2 regions of the Staphylococcus sp. MSU001 genome follow, and region 2 is predicted to be linked to the other one. Evidence: riboswitches for the same ligand, from Rfam matches in the RefSeq annotation. Region 2 holds a riboswitch; the other holds the start of a gene.
What was found. Region 2 has a riboswitch for thiamine pyrophosphate ahead of ACVBFA_RS09380 (3-oxoacyl-ACP reductase). Riboswitches for the same ligand answer to the same signal wherever they lie in the genome.
Positions count from the first base shown of each region.

Region 1: another riboswitch for thiamine pyrophosphate. It lies ahead of tenA (thiaminase II); the one in region 2 lies ahead of ACVBFA_RS09380 (3-oxoacyl-ACP reductase).

Region 1 covers NZ_JBRIKK010000012.1:20,734-28,737, reverse strand. Annotated here, with positions in the region: gene murA (UDP-N-acetylglucosamine 1-carboxyvinyltransferase) at 1-550, shown strand, start outside; gene fabZ (3-hydroxyacyl-ACP dehydratase FabZ) at 584-1,021, shown strand; gene ACVBFA_RS06965 (YwpF-like family protein) at 1,339-1,779, opposite strand; gene ACVBFA_RS06960 (single-stranded DNA-binding protein) at 1,970-2,365, shown strand; gene ACVBFA_RS06955 (transglycosylase family protein) at 2,753-3,412, shown strand; TPP riboswitch at 3,526-3,624, shown strand; gene tenA (thiaminase II) at 3,696-4,385, shown strand; gene thiD (bifunctional hydroxymethylpyrimidine kinase/phosphomethylpyrimidine kinase) at 4,378-5,199, shown strand; gene thiM (hydroxyethylthiazole kinase) at 5,192-5,980, shown strand; gene thiE (thiamine phosphate synthase) at 5,986-6,624, shown strand; gene yidC (membrane protein insertase YidC) at 6,713-7,585, shown strand; gene ACVBFA_RS06925 (HD domain-containing protein) at 7,692-8,004, opposite strand, start outside.
Region 2 covers NZ_JBRIKK010000019.1:2,108-10,111, reverse strand. Annotated here, with positions in the region: gene ACVBFA_RS09390 (HAD family hydrolase) at 317-1,012, shown strand; gene ACVBFA_RS09385 (NtaA/DmoA family FMN-dependent monooxygenase) at 1,101-2,405, opposite strand; gene ACVBFA_RS09380 (3-oxoacyl-ACP reductase) at 2,454-3,206, opposite strand; TPP riboswitch at 3,307-3,406, opposite strand; gene ACVBFA_RS09375 (deoxynucleoside kinase) at 3,561-4,223, opposite strand; gene ACVBFA_RS09370 (deoxynucleoside kinase) at 4,216-4,833, opposite strand; gene tadA (tRNA adenosine(34) deaminase TadA) at 4,900-5,406, shown strand; gene ACVBFA_RS09360 (Cof-type HAD-IIB family hydrolase) at 5,574-6,452, shown strand; gene ACVBFA_RS09355 (NADPH-dependent FMN reductase) at 6,457-7,023, shown strand; partial or broken gene sdrG (MSCRAMM family adhesin SdrG) at 7,466-8,004, shown strand, end outside.

The DNA.
Region 1 (8,004 bases), on a different contig from region 2:
TGGAACGCTACTTATCGCAGGTGCAATAACTCGTGGTGACATATTTGTACGTGGTGCAATTAAAGAACATATGGCTAGTTTAATATATAAGCTTGAAGAGATGGGGATAGATCTTGAATATAATGAAGAAGGTATAAGAGTTACAGCAAATGGAGATTTAAATCCAGTAGATGTAAAAACTTTACCTCACCCAGGTTTCCCAACTGATATGCAATCTCAAATGATGGCTTTATTATTAACAGCAAATGGACACAAAGTGATTACTGAGACAGTTTTTGAAAATAGATTTATGCATGTTGCAGAATTTAGAAGAATGAATGCGAATATAAGTGTTGAAGGAAGAAGTGCTAAAATTGAAGGAAAAAGCCATTTACAAGGTGCTCAAGTTAAAGCCACGGATTTAAGAGCTGCTGCAGCCTTAATCTTAGCTGGTTTAGTTGCCGAGGGAACTACGCAAGTGACTGAGTTAAAGCATCTTGATAGAGGATACGTCAATTTGCATGGAAAACTAAAAAGTCTAGGTGCAAACATAGAACGAGTTAATCAATAATATTATTACAGCTTAAGCACGGAGGTTTTAAAAATGGAAACGATTTTTGATTATAATCAAATTAAACAAATTATCCCACACAGACAACCTTTTTTACTAATAGATAAAATTGTAGAATATGATGAAGGTAAAAGATGTGTAGGACTAAAGCAAGTATCGGGTAATGAACCATTTTTCCAGGGACATTTCCCTAATTACGCTGTGATGCCTGGTGTTCTCATAACGGAGGCTTTAGCGCAAACTGGTGCAGTAGCTATGTTAAATAGCGAAGAAAATAAAGGAAAAATAGCATTATTTGCAGGCATTGATAAGTGTCGCTTCAAAAAACAAGTCGTACCTGGAGATACATTAATGTTGGAAGTTGAAATAACTAAAATAAAAGGTCCTATAGGTAAAGGTTCGGCTAAAGCGACTGTTGATGGCCAACTTGCTTGTAGCTGTGAACTTACTTTTGCTATTCAAGATGCTTAACCTTAGATAATTAAACTCTTAAGGTAAAATAATTCGTATTGTGATAATAAAATAGTAAAAACATATTTAAAGAAAGTTGCACAGATTATTGACCTAACTTTTCATGTCTATTGAATTTCTGGTTGAAATGCTCTAAGTCAGGTCTCGTCTGAAAATATAAGTATCAATAGTAGTGCTTTTTAATATAGCAATTAGTGTTCGTATAGAGCCTGGAACAATGGTTAATTCATGTTCTAGGCTTTATTTATGTTCAACATTTAAATTTGTATATGATTTAAATATATGAAAATTAAATGTTTTATAATTACCCTATGTGTTTATCTTTCGATTTTCTCATCTTTCAACTTAGGTTTTGATTGCATCATACGATTAAATGTTTTTTTTAACTTTTCACCAGTAAGTCCTTCATCAACTAATTCTTCTAATAAACTCTCAGCGTATTCTTGTCTCAAAGTGTAGATGTGACATTCTAAAACGACTGACATTGAATATTTAAAATTTTTAACGCTTTTAACTGTTGCATTAAATAACGCTGGATCGTTAGCAGGTCTTGTAATAACTACTCTAATATCTAAAAGTTGTTTGTTTTCCTTATATTGATTAAATGTTTCATAGTGTTCATTTGAAATAACTATTTCTAGTAACCACCCAGTGCCACTTCCCTCTTTATTTATAATCACACCATCTTCAATGGCGTATTCGGATATAGCACCATGTTCATTCACAATTTGAAATCTTACTGCCTTAAAAGTTTTCATAATATCACTTCTCCAAATTTTTTTATTCATACAAAAATATAAATTTATGTCAGATTTAGATATAATACTTCAATATTTTCTTTAAATATATCAAAATCTCATCATCATTTACTAACAATTTCAATAAAATTGTGGTTTTGACCAGTGAACTAAGCTCAGTTATGATTAGAGCATAAGAAGGAGGTGACACATGTTAAATAAAATAGTCATTGTTGGTAGAATGACGAAAGATGCTCAAATATATGAAAAGGAGGATAACAAAATAGCAACATTTTGCGTTGCTACAGAAAGAAACTACAAAGATGATAATAACGAAATTTCTTCAGATTATTTGCTTTGTAAAGCTTTCGGTAAAACTGCCACTAATATTGAAAAGTACACTAGTCAAGGTACTTTAGTAGGTATAACTGGGCAAATGCGTTCAAGAAAATATGAAAAAGAAGGCCAAACACATTTTGTTACAGAATTATACGTTGAAACAATTAAATTCATGTCCCCAAAAAATAAAAACAATGAAACTCCCTCTGATAATCAATTTGAAAACAACACTTATCAACCTGATGATTTAGAAATAATTCATATTTAAACAACTAACTTTTCCTTTAAAACTCCATCCTATATTTAATAAATTAATTTATCCTTTCTTTCAATTATACTCGAGCGGCCTTTGTTAATCATAAAACATTAATTAAAGGTCGCTTTAAATACATATCAAAGGCCTATAATTTTGATAATTATCTGATAAATTTCATTTATATTACAACGATATTGTGATAATGTGACTCGAAAAAACTATCATGATAGGAATCATTACGGTTATTCATTAGAATTAGTATACTATTTAATGTAATTGCAGTGTAAAAAACTGGCGTTTATTTTTATTTCAGTGTAACCTGCACGATTTTTATAGATGTTACAGTAGGTTACGTAAACAAATTAAGAAAACAAATCACTTTTAGGAGGATTTTTAATAATGAAAAAAACATTAGTTGCATCATCATTAGCTATAGGACTAGGCGTTGTAGCAGGCAACGCAGGACATGACGCACATGCAAGTGAGACTACAAATGTTGATAAAGCAGAATTAGCTCAAAAAGCGTTAACTAATGATCAATCACTAAATGAAAGCCCTGTTCAAGAAGGTGCTTATAACATTAATTTTGATTACAATGGCAATTCTTATCATTTTGAATCTGATGGTTCTACTTGGAGTTGGAGTTATGAATCAACAAACAATGCTACGCAACCTGTTCAACCAAGCCAATCTCAAGTAGCAACACAACAACAACCTGTACAAGTATCAGCACCACAAAATGAGCAAACAGCGCAACCACAAACAAAATCAACATCTGCAAGTCAAACTTCTTCAAGTAAAGCTTCAAGTGGTTCATCAGTAAATGTAAATTCACATTTACAACAAATTGCTCAACGTGAATCAGGTGGCGATATTCATGCAATAAACCCATCTTCAGGTGCAGCAGGTAAATATCAATTCTTACAATCAACTTGGGATTCTGTTGCTCCAAGTCAATATAAAGGTGTATCACCTGCAAAAGCTCCAGAAAGCGTACAAGACAAAGCAGCAGTAAAATTATATAATACTGGTGGCCCAGGTCATTGGGTAACTGCTTAATTAAAATATGAAGTATGTACCATCTTCTCGAATTTGAGAAGATGGTTTTTTATTATACGACTTATTTGATTTACATGTAATCGTTTGCTATGGTTGATAATGAATCATATATTATTTACTACTAGGGGAGCCAAAAGGCTGAGATGAATGTATTCAGACCCTTATAACCTGATTTGGTTAATACCAACGTAGGAAAGTAGTTATTAACTATTCGTCATTAAGATGTCTTGGTCTAACTACTTTCCTCGTTGGGAAGTAGTTTTATTTTTTGAGGAGGCTAATTATGACATTTTCAAAAGAGTTGAGGGAAGCATCAAAACCTATTATTGATGACATTTACAATGATGGTTTTATTCAAGATTTACTAGCAGGTAAGTTATCTAATCAAGCTGTAAGACAATACTTAAGAGCAGACGCTTCTTATTTAAAAGAGTTTACAAATATTTATGCAATGCTCATACCCAAAATGAGTTCCATGGATGATGTTAAATTTCTAGTAGAACAAATTGAATTTATGTTAGAAGGAGAAGTTGAAGCGCATGAGGTTCTAGCTGATTTCATTAATGAACCATATGAAGAAATAGTAAAAGAAAAAGTATGGCCACCAAGTGGTGATCATTATATTAAACACATGTACTTCAATGCATTTGCACGTGAAAATGCAGCCTTCACGATTGCAGCGATGGCACCATGTCCATACGTTTACGCTGTCATTGGTAAACGTGCGATGGAAGATCCAAAATTAAATAAAGAATCAGTGACTTCTAAATGGTTCCAATTTTATAGTACTGAAATGGACGAACTTGTTGATGTGTTCGATCAATTGATGGACCGTTTAACTAAACATAGTAGTGAGACTGAAAAAAATGAAATTAAAGAAAATTTCTTGCAAAGTACTATTCATGAGAGACATTTCTTCAATATGGCATATATTAATGAAAAATGGGAATATAGGGGAGATAATAATGCATAAACCTAAAATTGCACTAACAATAGCAGGCACAGACCCCACCGGTGGGGCAGGTGTTATGGCGGATTTAAAATCATTTCACGCGTGTGGCGTTTATGGTATGGCCAGTATAACAAGTATCGTTGCTCAAAATACTCTAGGAGTTCAACATATTCATAATTTAGAAACTTCATGGGTAAAGGAACAACTTGATAGTGTGTTTGATGATGAATTACCACAAGCTATCAAAACGGGTATGATTGCAACAAAAGAAACGATGGAGTTGATTCAAAGTTACTTAAAGGAACATTCCAATATTCCTTATGTGATTGATCCAGTTATGCTTGCCAAAAGTGGTGATTCATTGATGGATGACAATACTAAAAATCATTTGCAATCAACATTATTACCTTTGGCTGATGTTGTCACTCCGAATATACCTGAAGCTGAAGAAATTACTGGTATTAAAATTAACGATGAAGAAAGTATACGTAAAGCAGGTCAAATCTTTATTAATGAAATTGGTAGTAAGGGCGTTGTAATTAAGGGTGGACATTCAGCCGATTTAAATAATGCTAAAGATTTTCTTTTCACTAAGAATGAAACGTATACATTTGAGAACAGACGCTTTGATACTAAACATACGCATGGAACTGGTTGTACTTTTTCAGCAGTCATTACAGCAGAATTAGCTAAAGGTCGTTCCATAAATGATGCAGTAAAAAAAGCAAAAGAGTTTATTTCATTAAGTATTGAACATACCCCAGAAATTGGCAGGGGAAGAGGACCTGTAAATCATTTTGCTTATATGAAGAAAGTAGGTTTAGATGATGAATAATTTAGAACGATTACGTTCAGAAAATCCACTCGTAATTTGCTATACCAATGATGTTGTGAAAAACTTTACTGCGAATGGTTTACTAAGTTTAGGTGCTAGTCCCGCAATGAGTGAGGCACCAGAAGAAGCTGAAGATTTTACTCGAATGGCTAGTGCGCTTTTAATTAATATCGGTACACTCACACGTGAAAATGAGGAAGATATTATCAAAATAGGTAAAATTGCTAATCAGCAAGGTACACCAATAGTTTTTGATCCAGTGGCAGTTGGTGCATCTACATATCGTAAAAATTTTTGTCAACGTTTTCTTGATGAAGTTAATGTCACAGTTATAAAAGGCAATGCATCAGAAATATTGACATTAATTGATTTTAATACAACTATGAAAGGTACTGACAGTGATAGCGAATTAGATTCAGTAAATATTGCAAAAAAAGCGGCAAATACTTTAAACACTGCTATTGTCATTACTGGGGAAGATGATATTATTGCAAAAAATGAGAAAATAATTAAATTATCTAATGGTTCTCCGCTTCTTACTAAAATTACAGGGGCTGGATGCTTGTTAGGTGGTGTATTAGCAAGTTTCTTGTTTAGAAATACTCAACCTTCAATTGATTTATTAGTTGAAGCGGAAAGTGTCTACAACATCGCAGCAGAATTTGCTGAACAAGCACCTCATGTAAATGGACCTGGTACTTTTCTATCTGAACTACTAGATCAACTTTATCAAATAAATGATATTGCTTATAAAAATCAAGTAAAAAAGGTAGAGATATAAATATGATGTTTGATTCAAAACAATTATCAGTCTATTTTATTTGCGGAACACAAGATATACCTAAAAATAAATCAATTGAGCAAGTTCTCAAAGAGGCATTAGAAGCTGGAATCACATTGTATCAATTTCGTGAAAAAGGCCCTAATGCACTAAAAGGAGAAAAGAAAAAACAGCTAGCCTTAAAACTTAAACAATTATGTCATTCATATCACGTACCTATGATAGTTAATGATGATGTTCAATTAGCCCAAGAGATTAATGCTGATGGCATTCATGTAGGTCAAGATGATATGGAAATTCAACAATTTGCAAGCCAATTTAAAAATAAGATTATAGGTTTAAGTGTAGGGAATTTGAAAGAGTATCAACAATCTGATTTGTCTAAAGTTGATTATATTGGAGTAGGTCCAATGTATACAACATCATCAAAAGATGACGCTAGTAAACCTGTTGGGCCATCTATGATATCTCAATTAAGATTATATATTCATGATGTTCCTATAGTTGCCATTGGAGGTATTAATGAAACTAACGTGCAGCCTATTGTTGACGAAGGTGCAGATGGTATTTCTGTCATCTCAGCAATTACACGTAGTACCAATATAGACAAAACGGTTAAATACTTCTTAAGATATTTCACCTAAATCTCTATTTTTTCTACTTTTTGTTTTCTACTATTGTATTAGTATGATAAAATATACTCTATGTGAATATAACATTAGAGGTGGAAAAATGAAGAAAAAAGCGTTACTACCTTTGTTTTTGGGAATAATGATTTTTCTAGCAGGTTGTGATTACTCTACACCTGAGAAGCAAGATGGATTCTTCTTTAATACTTTTGTTCAACCTATGAAACATCTCTTACAGTGGTTAGGAAATGATGTTTTTCATAATAATTTTGGACTAGCAATTATTGTATTAGTTCTTTTCATTCGTTTAATCTTGTTACCATTTATGTTATCTAACTATAAAAATAGCCACATGATGCGTGAGAAAATGAAAGTGGCTAAACCTGAAGTAGATGGCATTCAAGAAAAGGTTAAACGTGCGCGTACACAAGAAGAAAAAATGGCTGCAAACCAAGAACTTATGGAAGTTTATAAAAAATATGATATGAACCCTATGAAGAGCATGTTAGGATGTTTACCTATACTTATTCAAATGCCAATTATTATGGGATTATACTTTGTATTAAAAGATAAACTTGTAAATGGTTTATCTGAACATCCGCATTTCTTATGGTTTAATTTAACTAAACCTGACATTTGGATTACAGTTATTGCCGGTGTGCTATACTTTATTCAAGCTGTAGTTTCAAGCAAAACGATGCCTCAAGAGCAACGTCAGATGGGTTATATGATGATGGTTATTTCTCCAATAATGATTATTTGGATTTCTTTACAAGCATCATCAGCTTTAGGTTTATACTGGTCTGTCAGTGCATTATTCTTAGTAATTCAAACGCATTTTGCTAATATTTATTACTCTAAACTTGCTAAAAAAGAAGTTCAACCTTTTATTGAAAAGTATGAAAGAGAACATAATCCTTCTTCAAAGAAAAAAGGGAAAAATACTCAAGTAGTATCAAAAAAGAATAAAAAATAATAAACAATAACCTGAGACACCAATCGTTGTCTCAGGTATTTTTTATGTGGTAGATACTAATGATTTTGGTTAAAACATGAAATAACAATTTATCTCTTATTTGAATTTACTCTTTATTAAAATTCCACTCTGACATAAATTGTTTGAGAAATTGAATCATAAATTGATGTCTTTCTTCTGCAAGTTTTTTTGCAGTAGGTGTGTGCATTAAATCTTTTAATTTAAATAATTTTTCATAAAAATGTTTTATTGCTGAATTGTCTAACTCTTCAATGTGAGACGTATGTAACGCTTCATTTGAAAACTTCGTTTCAGTCCACATAGGTTCACCAAAGTGTCCTGAAAATTGGAATGTTCTAGCAATGCCGATTGCTCCTATGGCATCTAGGCGATCAGCATCTCTAACGATTTCACCATCT
Region 2 (8,004 bases):
TTAGAAAATTTATATCATAGTGAAACAACTCTAAATCTAGTTATGTCTAGTAAATTTTCAAAGTATAGTTAAGTCATTTCGTTTTTAGCAAGTTCTAGATTAGTGATGTACAATACGTATTATGAATAGAGTCTTTTAAAGTATGTATTAATTAATAAAAGTACCTAAAGAAAAATAGCCATTTTTAATTTTGAACCCAATTTTAGTTTTTATACTTAAATAAAGTTCAGTTTCCTATAATTGTCATGCAATCTATAATATAATAGTTGATGTAACTATAATTAATATAAAAATCATTTTCAGGAGAGAATTAAAAGTGGAATGGATATTATTTGATAAAGATGGTACATTGATTGAGTTTGACAGTAGTTGGGAAAAAATTGGCGTACGTCTCGTTGATCAACTTTTAGAAACCTTTCCAGTACATGATAAGGAAGCGGCACATCGCCAATTAGGCATTATCGATAAAAAAATTAAGCCAGATTCTGTTATGGGATCGGGTTCATTAGGTGAAATTATAGAGTCTTTTAATGGTGTAACAGGTAAAGAAACATCAGATTGGACAAAGGATACGAGTCAGGAACTCATTGATTCAAGAGTGCCTGAAAACAATTGGATTGATGGTGTACAAGAAACTATTCAAGCTCTTAGAAATGAAGGATATCACATAGGTATAGTAACAAGTGATACTAAAAAAGGAGTCGATCAATTTCTGGAGGAAACGCAAACTAGAAATCTCTTTGATTTAGTAATTTCTACAGAGACACACGCAGAAGAAAAGCCACATCCTAAAGTTTTAGATCCACTATTTAATGCTTTTGATGTTGAACCAGAAAAGGTAGCAATAGTAGGAGATACGGCCAACGATATGAAAACCGCGATTAATGCAAATTTAGGATTAGCTATCGGTGTGCTAACAGGCGTGGCTAAAAAAGAGGAACTCTACGACGCAGATGTCATCATTAATAGTGCAAAAGATGTTAAACAAGTTATAGAGCAATACGGAAAATAAAATTTTAAAATTGAGTAAGACGTAGATGTGTGAGTCGATTCGCACGTCTACGTCCTTTTTCTTTTAATAATACAAAAAAACATCGGTTTTATGAGTCGAGATTTAATAATGTACGTAGTGTAGATTGATTATAAGAATTTTTAAATAAAGCACGACGTTGTAGTTCTGGTATAATGTATTTTACAAAATCTTCAAGGCTATGGGGTAATGAAGGTGGCATCAGATTAAAGCCGTCTGCAACGCCTTCATTAAACCACTGCTCCATCTCATCCACTATCTCCTCAGGTGTACCTATAAGAGTAAGATGACCACCACCGGCACTTAAGTAACCTAATAATTCTCTTACAGTCGGTTGTTTATCTTTTATAATGGCTAAAACTGTTTCATATCGACCAATCGGACCTTTGAAATTTTTAACAGGAGGTAAGGGAGGAACTGGTTCATCTAATTCCCAATCTGAACAATCTTGTTGAACAAAAAAACTGAGTTGCTTTAAAGCATCTTCAATGGGTAATTTTTGATCAAGTTCTGCTTTTTTTGATAATGCTTTTTCATGGGTTTCACCTACATAAGTTACTAAACCAGGGAAAATTTTAATTTTTCTATCTGGATGTTGAGTTTTAGAAATAGCATCAGACAATTTCTTTTTATAACTACGTGCTTGCTTGATATCCCATGAAACAGAGTAAACAGCATCAGCATATTTTGCTGCTAATGCAATACCTTCTTTTGACGCACCGGCTTGCATTGATACTGGTTTACCTTGAGGACTTTGTGGTGTTGTATGTGGTCCTCGTACTTGAAAATAGTCTCCCTCATGATAAAAAGGTTTAATATCTTTAGACTCAATAATTTTGTTGTTGTTTTTATCTGGTACATAAGATGCAGTTGACCAAGAAGTGAATAGCTGATTCATTACCGATGCAAATTCATCTGCTTTTTTGTAGCGCTCATGTCTTTCTGGTAAGTATTGAAGACTGTGATTTTGGGCTTCAATATCTGTCATGGATGTGACTAAATTCCAACCCACACGGCCATGAGATAAGTAGTCTAGACTTAATAATTGACGAGAAGCGGTGAATGGATTTGAAAATGTACTCGATATTGTTGGCACTAATCCTATATGTGATGTAACTTGTGCAATAGCTGATAAGTTAATTATAGGATCAAACCAAAAAGCGGGCATAGTAGTATTATCACTTGCATTAAAGGCTTGATTATCTGCAAAAAAGACGATATCCAAAAGACCTTTTTCAGCTATTTGAGCTAAATGCTGATAATAAGATATGTTGCCGATATCCTCAATATTAGAATCTTTCATACGCCATGCCGCTTGATGATGACCACATCCGTACAGTAACACACCTATGTTAAGAAAGTGATTATTTGTCATATGAACACCTCATTAATTATTATCTTTTTGTAAAAAATACACAAACAATTAGTTCATTGTTAAACCACCGTCAACGGTAATATTTTGACCTGTTACGCCACGTGCTTCATCTGAAGCGAGATATACGACCATATTGGCTACATCTTGAGGTGATGTTACTTTTCTAAGAGGTGTAGTTTGAGCAATTAAATCAAATACTTCAGGTGTAGTGACTGCACTTGCATCAGTCGTTTTGAGTAATCCTCCAGAAACAACATTTGCTGTAATACCATATTGTCCAAGTTCTGCAGCAATATTACGAGTAAAGCCAATGAGACCTGCCTTTGCTGTTGTATACTCATGATAAGGTACGACTGGATTTTGATACAAATTGGTTCCAATGCTAACAATGCATCCACTTTGTTGTTCTATAAATTGTGGTATGACGCTTTGAGTCACATTAAATGCTCCTTTTAAAGTACCATTAAGTTGTTGTTGATAATCTTCCCAAGTTAAATCTTTAAACGATTTTTGCTGATTTGGATCAAATTTAAAATCAACAAGTGCATTATTAATGACTATATCTATTTTTCCAAAATGTTGTGTGGCAGTTTGAATCATTCGATTCACATCGTTTCTATCCGTCACATCAGCTTGAATAGCTATAGCCCTACTTTGATTATAATTTCTAATTAATTTTTCAGCTTTATCCTTATTTTGTTTGTAATTAACAACAACATTGTAGCCTTTTTCTAGTAAAGTTATTGCAATTTTAGCGCCTAATCCACGACTACTTCCTGTGATAATTGCAGTTTTTTTCATCTTCATGCCCCCAATATTTTTATTTGTATAAGAAAAAATGCACAACCTTCATGAGAAAAGTTGTGCATCCAAATCAATATATAAAGACAGAATGATAATTAGATGAGATTCAACACTTTCCTCCGCTAGTATAAGCTAGTTCAGGTTCAAAGGGTTTGGATGATATCCATCTCAGTTAAAAAACACCCCTAGTGCATATAATTCACTTATAGTATAAACATAGAATTTTTATAAAATATTGTCAACATTCTTAATAATAGCTATATCTGTTATTTTAATATTTGAGTAAAAGGTATATGAAATAACTTGTGAAAGTATACAAATATAAGCTCTAATTTTCTACAATTAGATATATTATCTCGTATCCACTTGTCGGTATGCTTTAATAACTTGAGCAATTTTATCAATGACTGGATCAAGGGAGTCTACGTCTTCGTGTATGTCATATTCATTAATATTAAGTCGAACAACAGGACATGCATTAAAATTGTTAATCCAATTTTCATACCGTTTAAATAGTTTTTTCCAATATTCTGGATCTGTATTGATTTCCATGTCACGTCCCCGCTGTTGAATACGATCAATTACTTCATCATAATCACATTCTAGATAAATCAGAACATCAGGCTTTGGAAAATAAGGTGTCATAACCATTGCATTAAATAATTCGTAATACGTGTGGTAGTCGTCAGCACTCATTGTTCCTTGTTCTTCGTGCATTTTTGCAAAAATATCCACATCTTCATAAATTGAACGATCTTGAACGAATCCGCCACCATACTCAAACATGCGTTTTTGTTCCTTAAAACGTTCAGCAAGAAAGTAAATTTGAAGATGAAAGCTCCAACGTTCAAAATTATGATAAAATTTATCTAAATAAGGATTATGGTCTACATTCTCAAAGGAAGTTTTAAAATTTAACTTGTCAGCAAGTGCTTGTGTTAACGTAGATTTACCAACCCCTACAGTGCCAGCAATGGTTATTACTGCATTTTGAGGAATACCATAATTATTCATCTTTATTTTCTCCAATCATAGGTTTTACTAAATTTAAAATATTTTGGTAATCGTAATCATTTTTAACGAAATCTTGTTGAGATGTATCAATTCGAATGACATTTGCACCGTCATTCTTTAATGATTCATAATAAGCAAGATAATCTTTTTTTAAAGTAAGTAAATAGTCATCTTCTATTTGAGATTCAAAGCTACGATTACGTTGTGCAATTCTAGATTTTAATACATCTAAATCAGCATCTAAAAAGATAATTGTATTTGGCATTTCGATATCTTCAGTTAAAATATCAAAAATACGACTGAATTTATCAAATTCTTTAGCATCTAAAGTATTTTTAGCAAAAATTTTATTTTTATGAATATGATAATCGCTAACTATACCTTGATTTAGCGACTCAATATCTCTAATCTGTTTATATCTGTTACATAAAAAGAACATTTCAGTTTGAAAACTCCACTTTTCTATATCATCATAAAAATCAGATAGAAATGGATTTTCATCAACAATTTCCTTCTCTTCATAAAAACCAAACGTCTTGCTTAAACGGTGAGCAAGAGAGGATTTACCAACACCTATAGGTCCTTCGATTGCAATAAATGGTTTATTCATAATCACTTCTCCAAATGTTAAGATAGACAATGAGTATTGTACCATAAGTGAGGTATTCCAACACATATGAAAAAAAATCATGATTACATGCGCTTAGCAATTAAAGAAGCACACAAAGCCAAAGCATTAGGAGAAGTTCCAATCGGAGCAGTTATTGTTAAAGAGGATCAAGTCATTGCACTTGCACATAATTTAAGGGAAACATTGCAGCAACCTACTGCCCACGCAGAGCACATAGCGATAGAACGGGCGTCAGAAGTTGTCGGCAGTTGGAGATTAGAAGAATGTACGTTGTATGTTACATTAGAGCCCTGTGTCATGTGTGCGGGCACTATTATTATGAGCCGTATTCCAAAGGTTGTGTACGGTGCTACTGATCCCAAAGGAGGATGTTCAGGAAGTCTTATGAATTTATTAGAACAACCGCAGTTTAATCATAGGGCAATCGTAGAAAAAGGAATTTTAGAAGAAGAGTGTGCAGAACTATTGAGAAGTTTTTTTAAGGAAATACGTGAAAAGAAAAAAGCAGAAAAACAGGGGAAGATACAAAAGGATATAAATTTGTTAAAATGATGTCGTACATAAATAAACGTATTTTTGAAGTCCAGTAAATCGTTAAAGATTGTGTGATAACATATAACAATGATGAAGTTAAGACACATGCTACACACATTAATTTTAAATCAATTAAAAAAATTCATATAGCATCACTTTAAAATAAGTGGAAACGAGGTCAACTAATGATAAAGCTAATAGCAACTGATATGGATGGAACATTACTTAACGCTGGTCATGAAATCACCACTATGAATCAAGAAGCGATAAAATTTGCGCAAGCGAACGGCATTACAGTAGTTATTGCAACTGGCAGAGCGTTTTACGAGGCACAAACACCTGTGGCTGAAACAGACTTAAAAGTACCTTACATATGTTTGAATGGTGCAGAAGTTCGTGATGAATCATTTAATATAACGAGTACATCGCATCTTAATCATGATTTAGTACACAAAATTACGACAGCACTTAAAAATAATCATATTTATTATCAAATTTACACAAACCGTGGCATATATACAGAAGATCCTAAACGTGATTTAGCAATCTATATAGATATTGCAGAACGTGCGGGTCAAAAAGCAGATGTAGCCAAGATACGAAATAATATACAAAAACGCATAGATAACGGTACTTTAAAAGTTGTAGATAATTATGATTCAATTGAAGATATTCCTGGAGAACTTATTATGAAGGTGTTAGCTTTTGATGCAGATTTAAGTAAAATCGACAAAGTGGGTCAAGCGTTAGCATCATCACCAAATTTAGCAGTATCCTCATCATCAAGAGGTAATCTAGAAATCACTCATTCAGACGCTCAAAAAGGCATTGCCTTATCAGCTATTGCTCATCAATTGGGTATAAATTTAACAGATGTGGTAGCAATAGGAGATAATTTAAATGATATTTCGATGCTAGAACGTGTAGGTTATCCAGTAGCAATGAATAATGCTACAGATGAAGTTAAACATATTGCTAAATATGTCACAGACACCAATGAAAATAGTGGAGTTGGAAAAGCAATCATGAAAATATTAAAAGAAGAAAATAATTTAGAGGTGTAAAATAATGAAAGGTTTAATTATTATAGGGAGTGCTCAAGTAGGGTCTCATACGAACGCTTTATCAAAATATTTAAAAGGTCAACTCGGCGAACATGATGTTGAGGTGGAAATCTTTGACCTAGCTGAGAAACCCATTCATCAATTGGATTTTGCTGGTACAACACAAGCAGTTGATGAAATTAAAAACAATGTCAAATCTTTACAGAGTAAAGCAATGGAAGCAGATTTCTTAATTTTAGGAACGCCAAATTATCATGGATCGTTTTCAGGTATTCTTAAAAATGCACTTGACCACCTTAATATGGACCATTTCAAAATGAAACCCGTGGGACTCATTTGTAACAGTGGAGGAATAGTAAGTTCAGAGCCATTATCACACTTGAGAATCATCGTACGTAGTTTACTTGGCATTGCTGTACCAACGCAAATTGCTACACATGACTCTGATTATGCTAAATTAGAAGATGGTACCTTATACTTAGAAGATAATGAATTTCAACTACGTGCAAAATTGTTCGTTGATCAAATTGTATCTTTCGTAACAAATAGTCCATATGAACACTTAAAATAATCATATTTTATGATTTGTTTTTATCAAACAATATCTTTAAATTAGCTCCCTTTGATGTTTTTAGTAAACATTAGAGGGAGTCTTTATATTTATCTCTTTAATAAAACATATACATTATTCCTGATATTTAACTTTAAAATATTCCATAAAACACTGTTACAGAAACGTGCATAATACTAATATGAAATACAATGGTTATTTATATTTTTATCATTTGAAATAGTTTGGTCACAATTTGTTTGATGAATATAGTAATAATTTCAATAGTTCATGTTATTAGAATTTTAAGAAATGTAGAGCAAATTAATTAACTATTTATTAAATGTTTGTTAACATGTTTAAAAAATATTGCAAAAAAGACTTATATACTATATTGTATTTTACTCTAGAAATGATTTTTACTTGAAAATTACATTGAAATAGTCAAAGATAAGGAGTTTTTATGATTAATAAAAAAAATAATTTACTAACTAAAAAGAAACCTATAGCAAATAAATCCAATAAATATGCAATTAGAAAATTCACAGTAGGTACAGCGTCTATTGTAATAGGTGCAACATTATTGTTTGGTTTAGGTCATAATGAGGCCAAAGCTGAGGAGAATACAGTACAAGACGTTAAAGATTCGAATACGGATGATGAATTATCAGATAGCAATGATCAGTCTAGTAATGAAGAAAAGAATGATGTAATCAATAATAGTCAGTCAATAAACACTGACGATGATAACCAAATAAATAAAAAAGAAGAAACGAATAGCAACGATGCCATAGAAAATCGCTCTAAAGATATAACACAGTCAACAACAAATGTAGATGAAAACGAAGCAACATTTTTACAAAAGACCCCTCAAGATAATACTCATATTAAAGAAGAAAAGGTAAAAGAACCCTCATCAGTCGAATCCTCAAATTCATCAATGGATACTGCCCAACAACCATCTCACACAACAATAAATAGAGAAGCATCTGTTCAAACAAG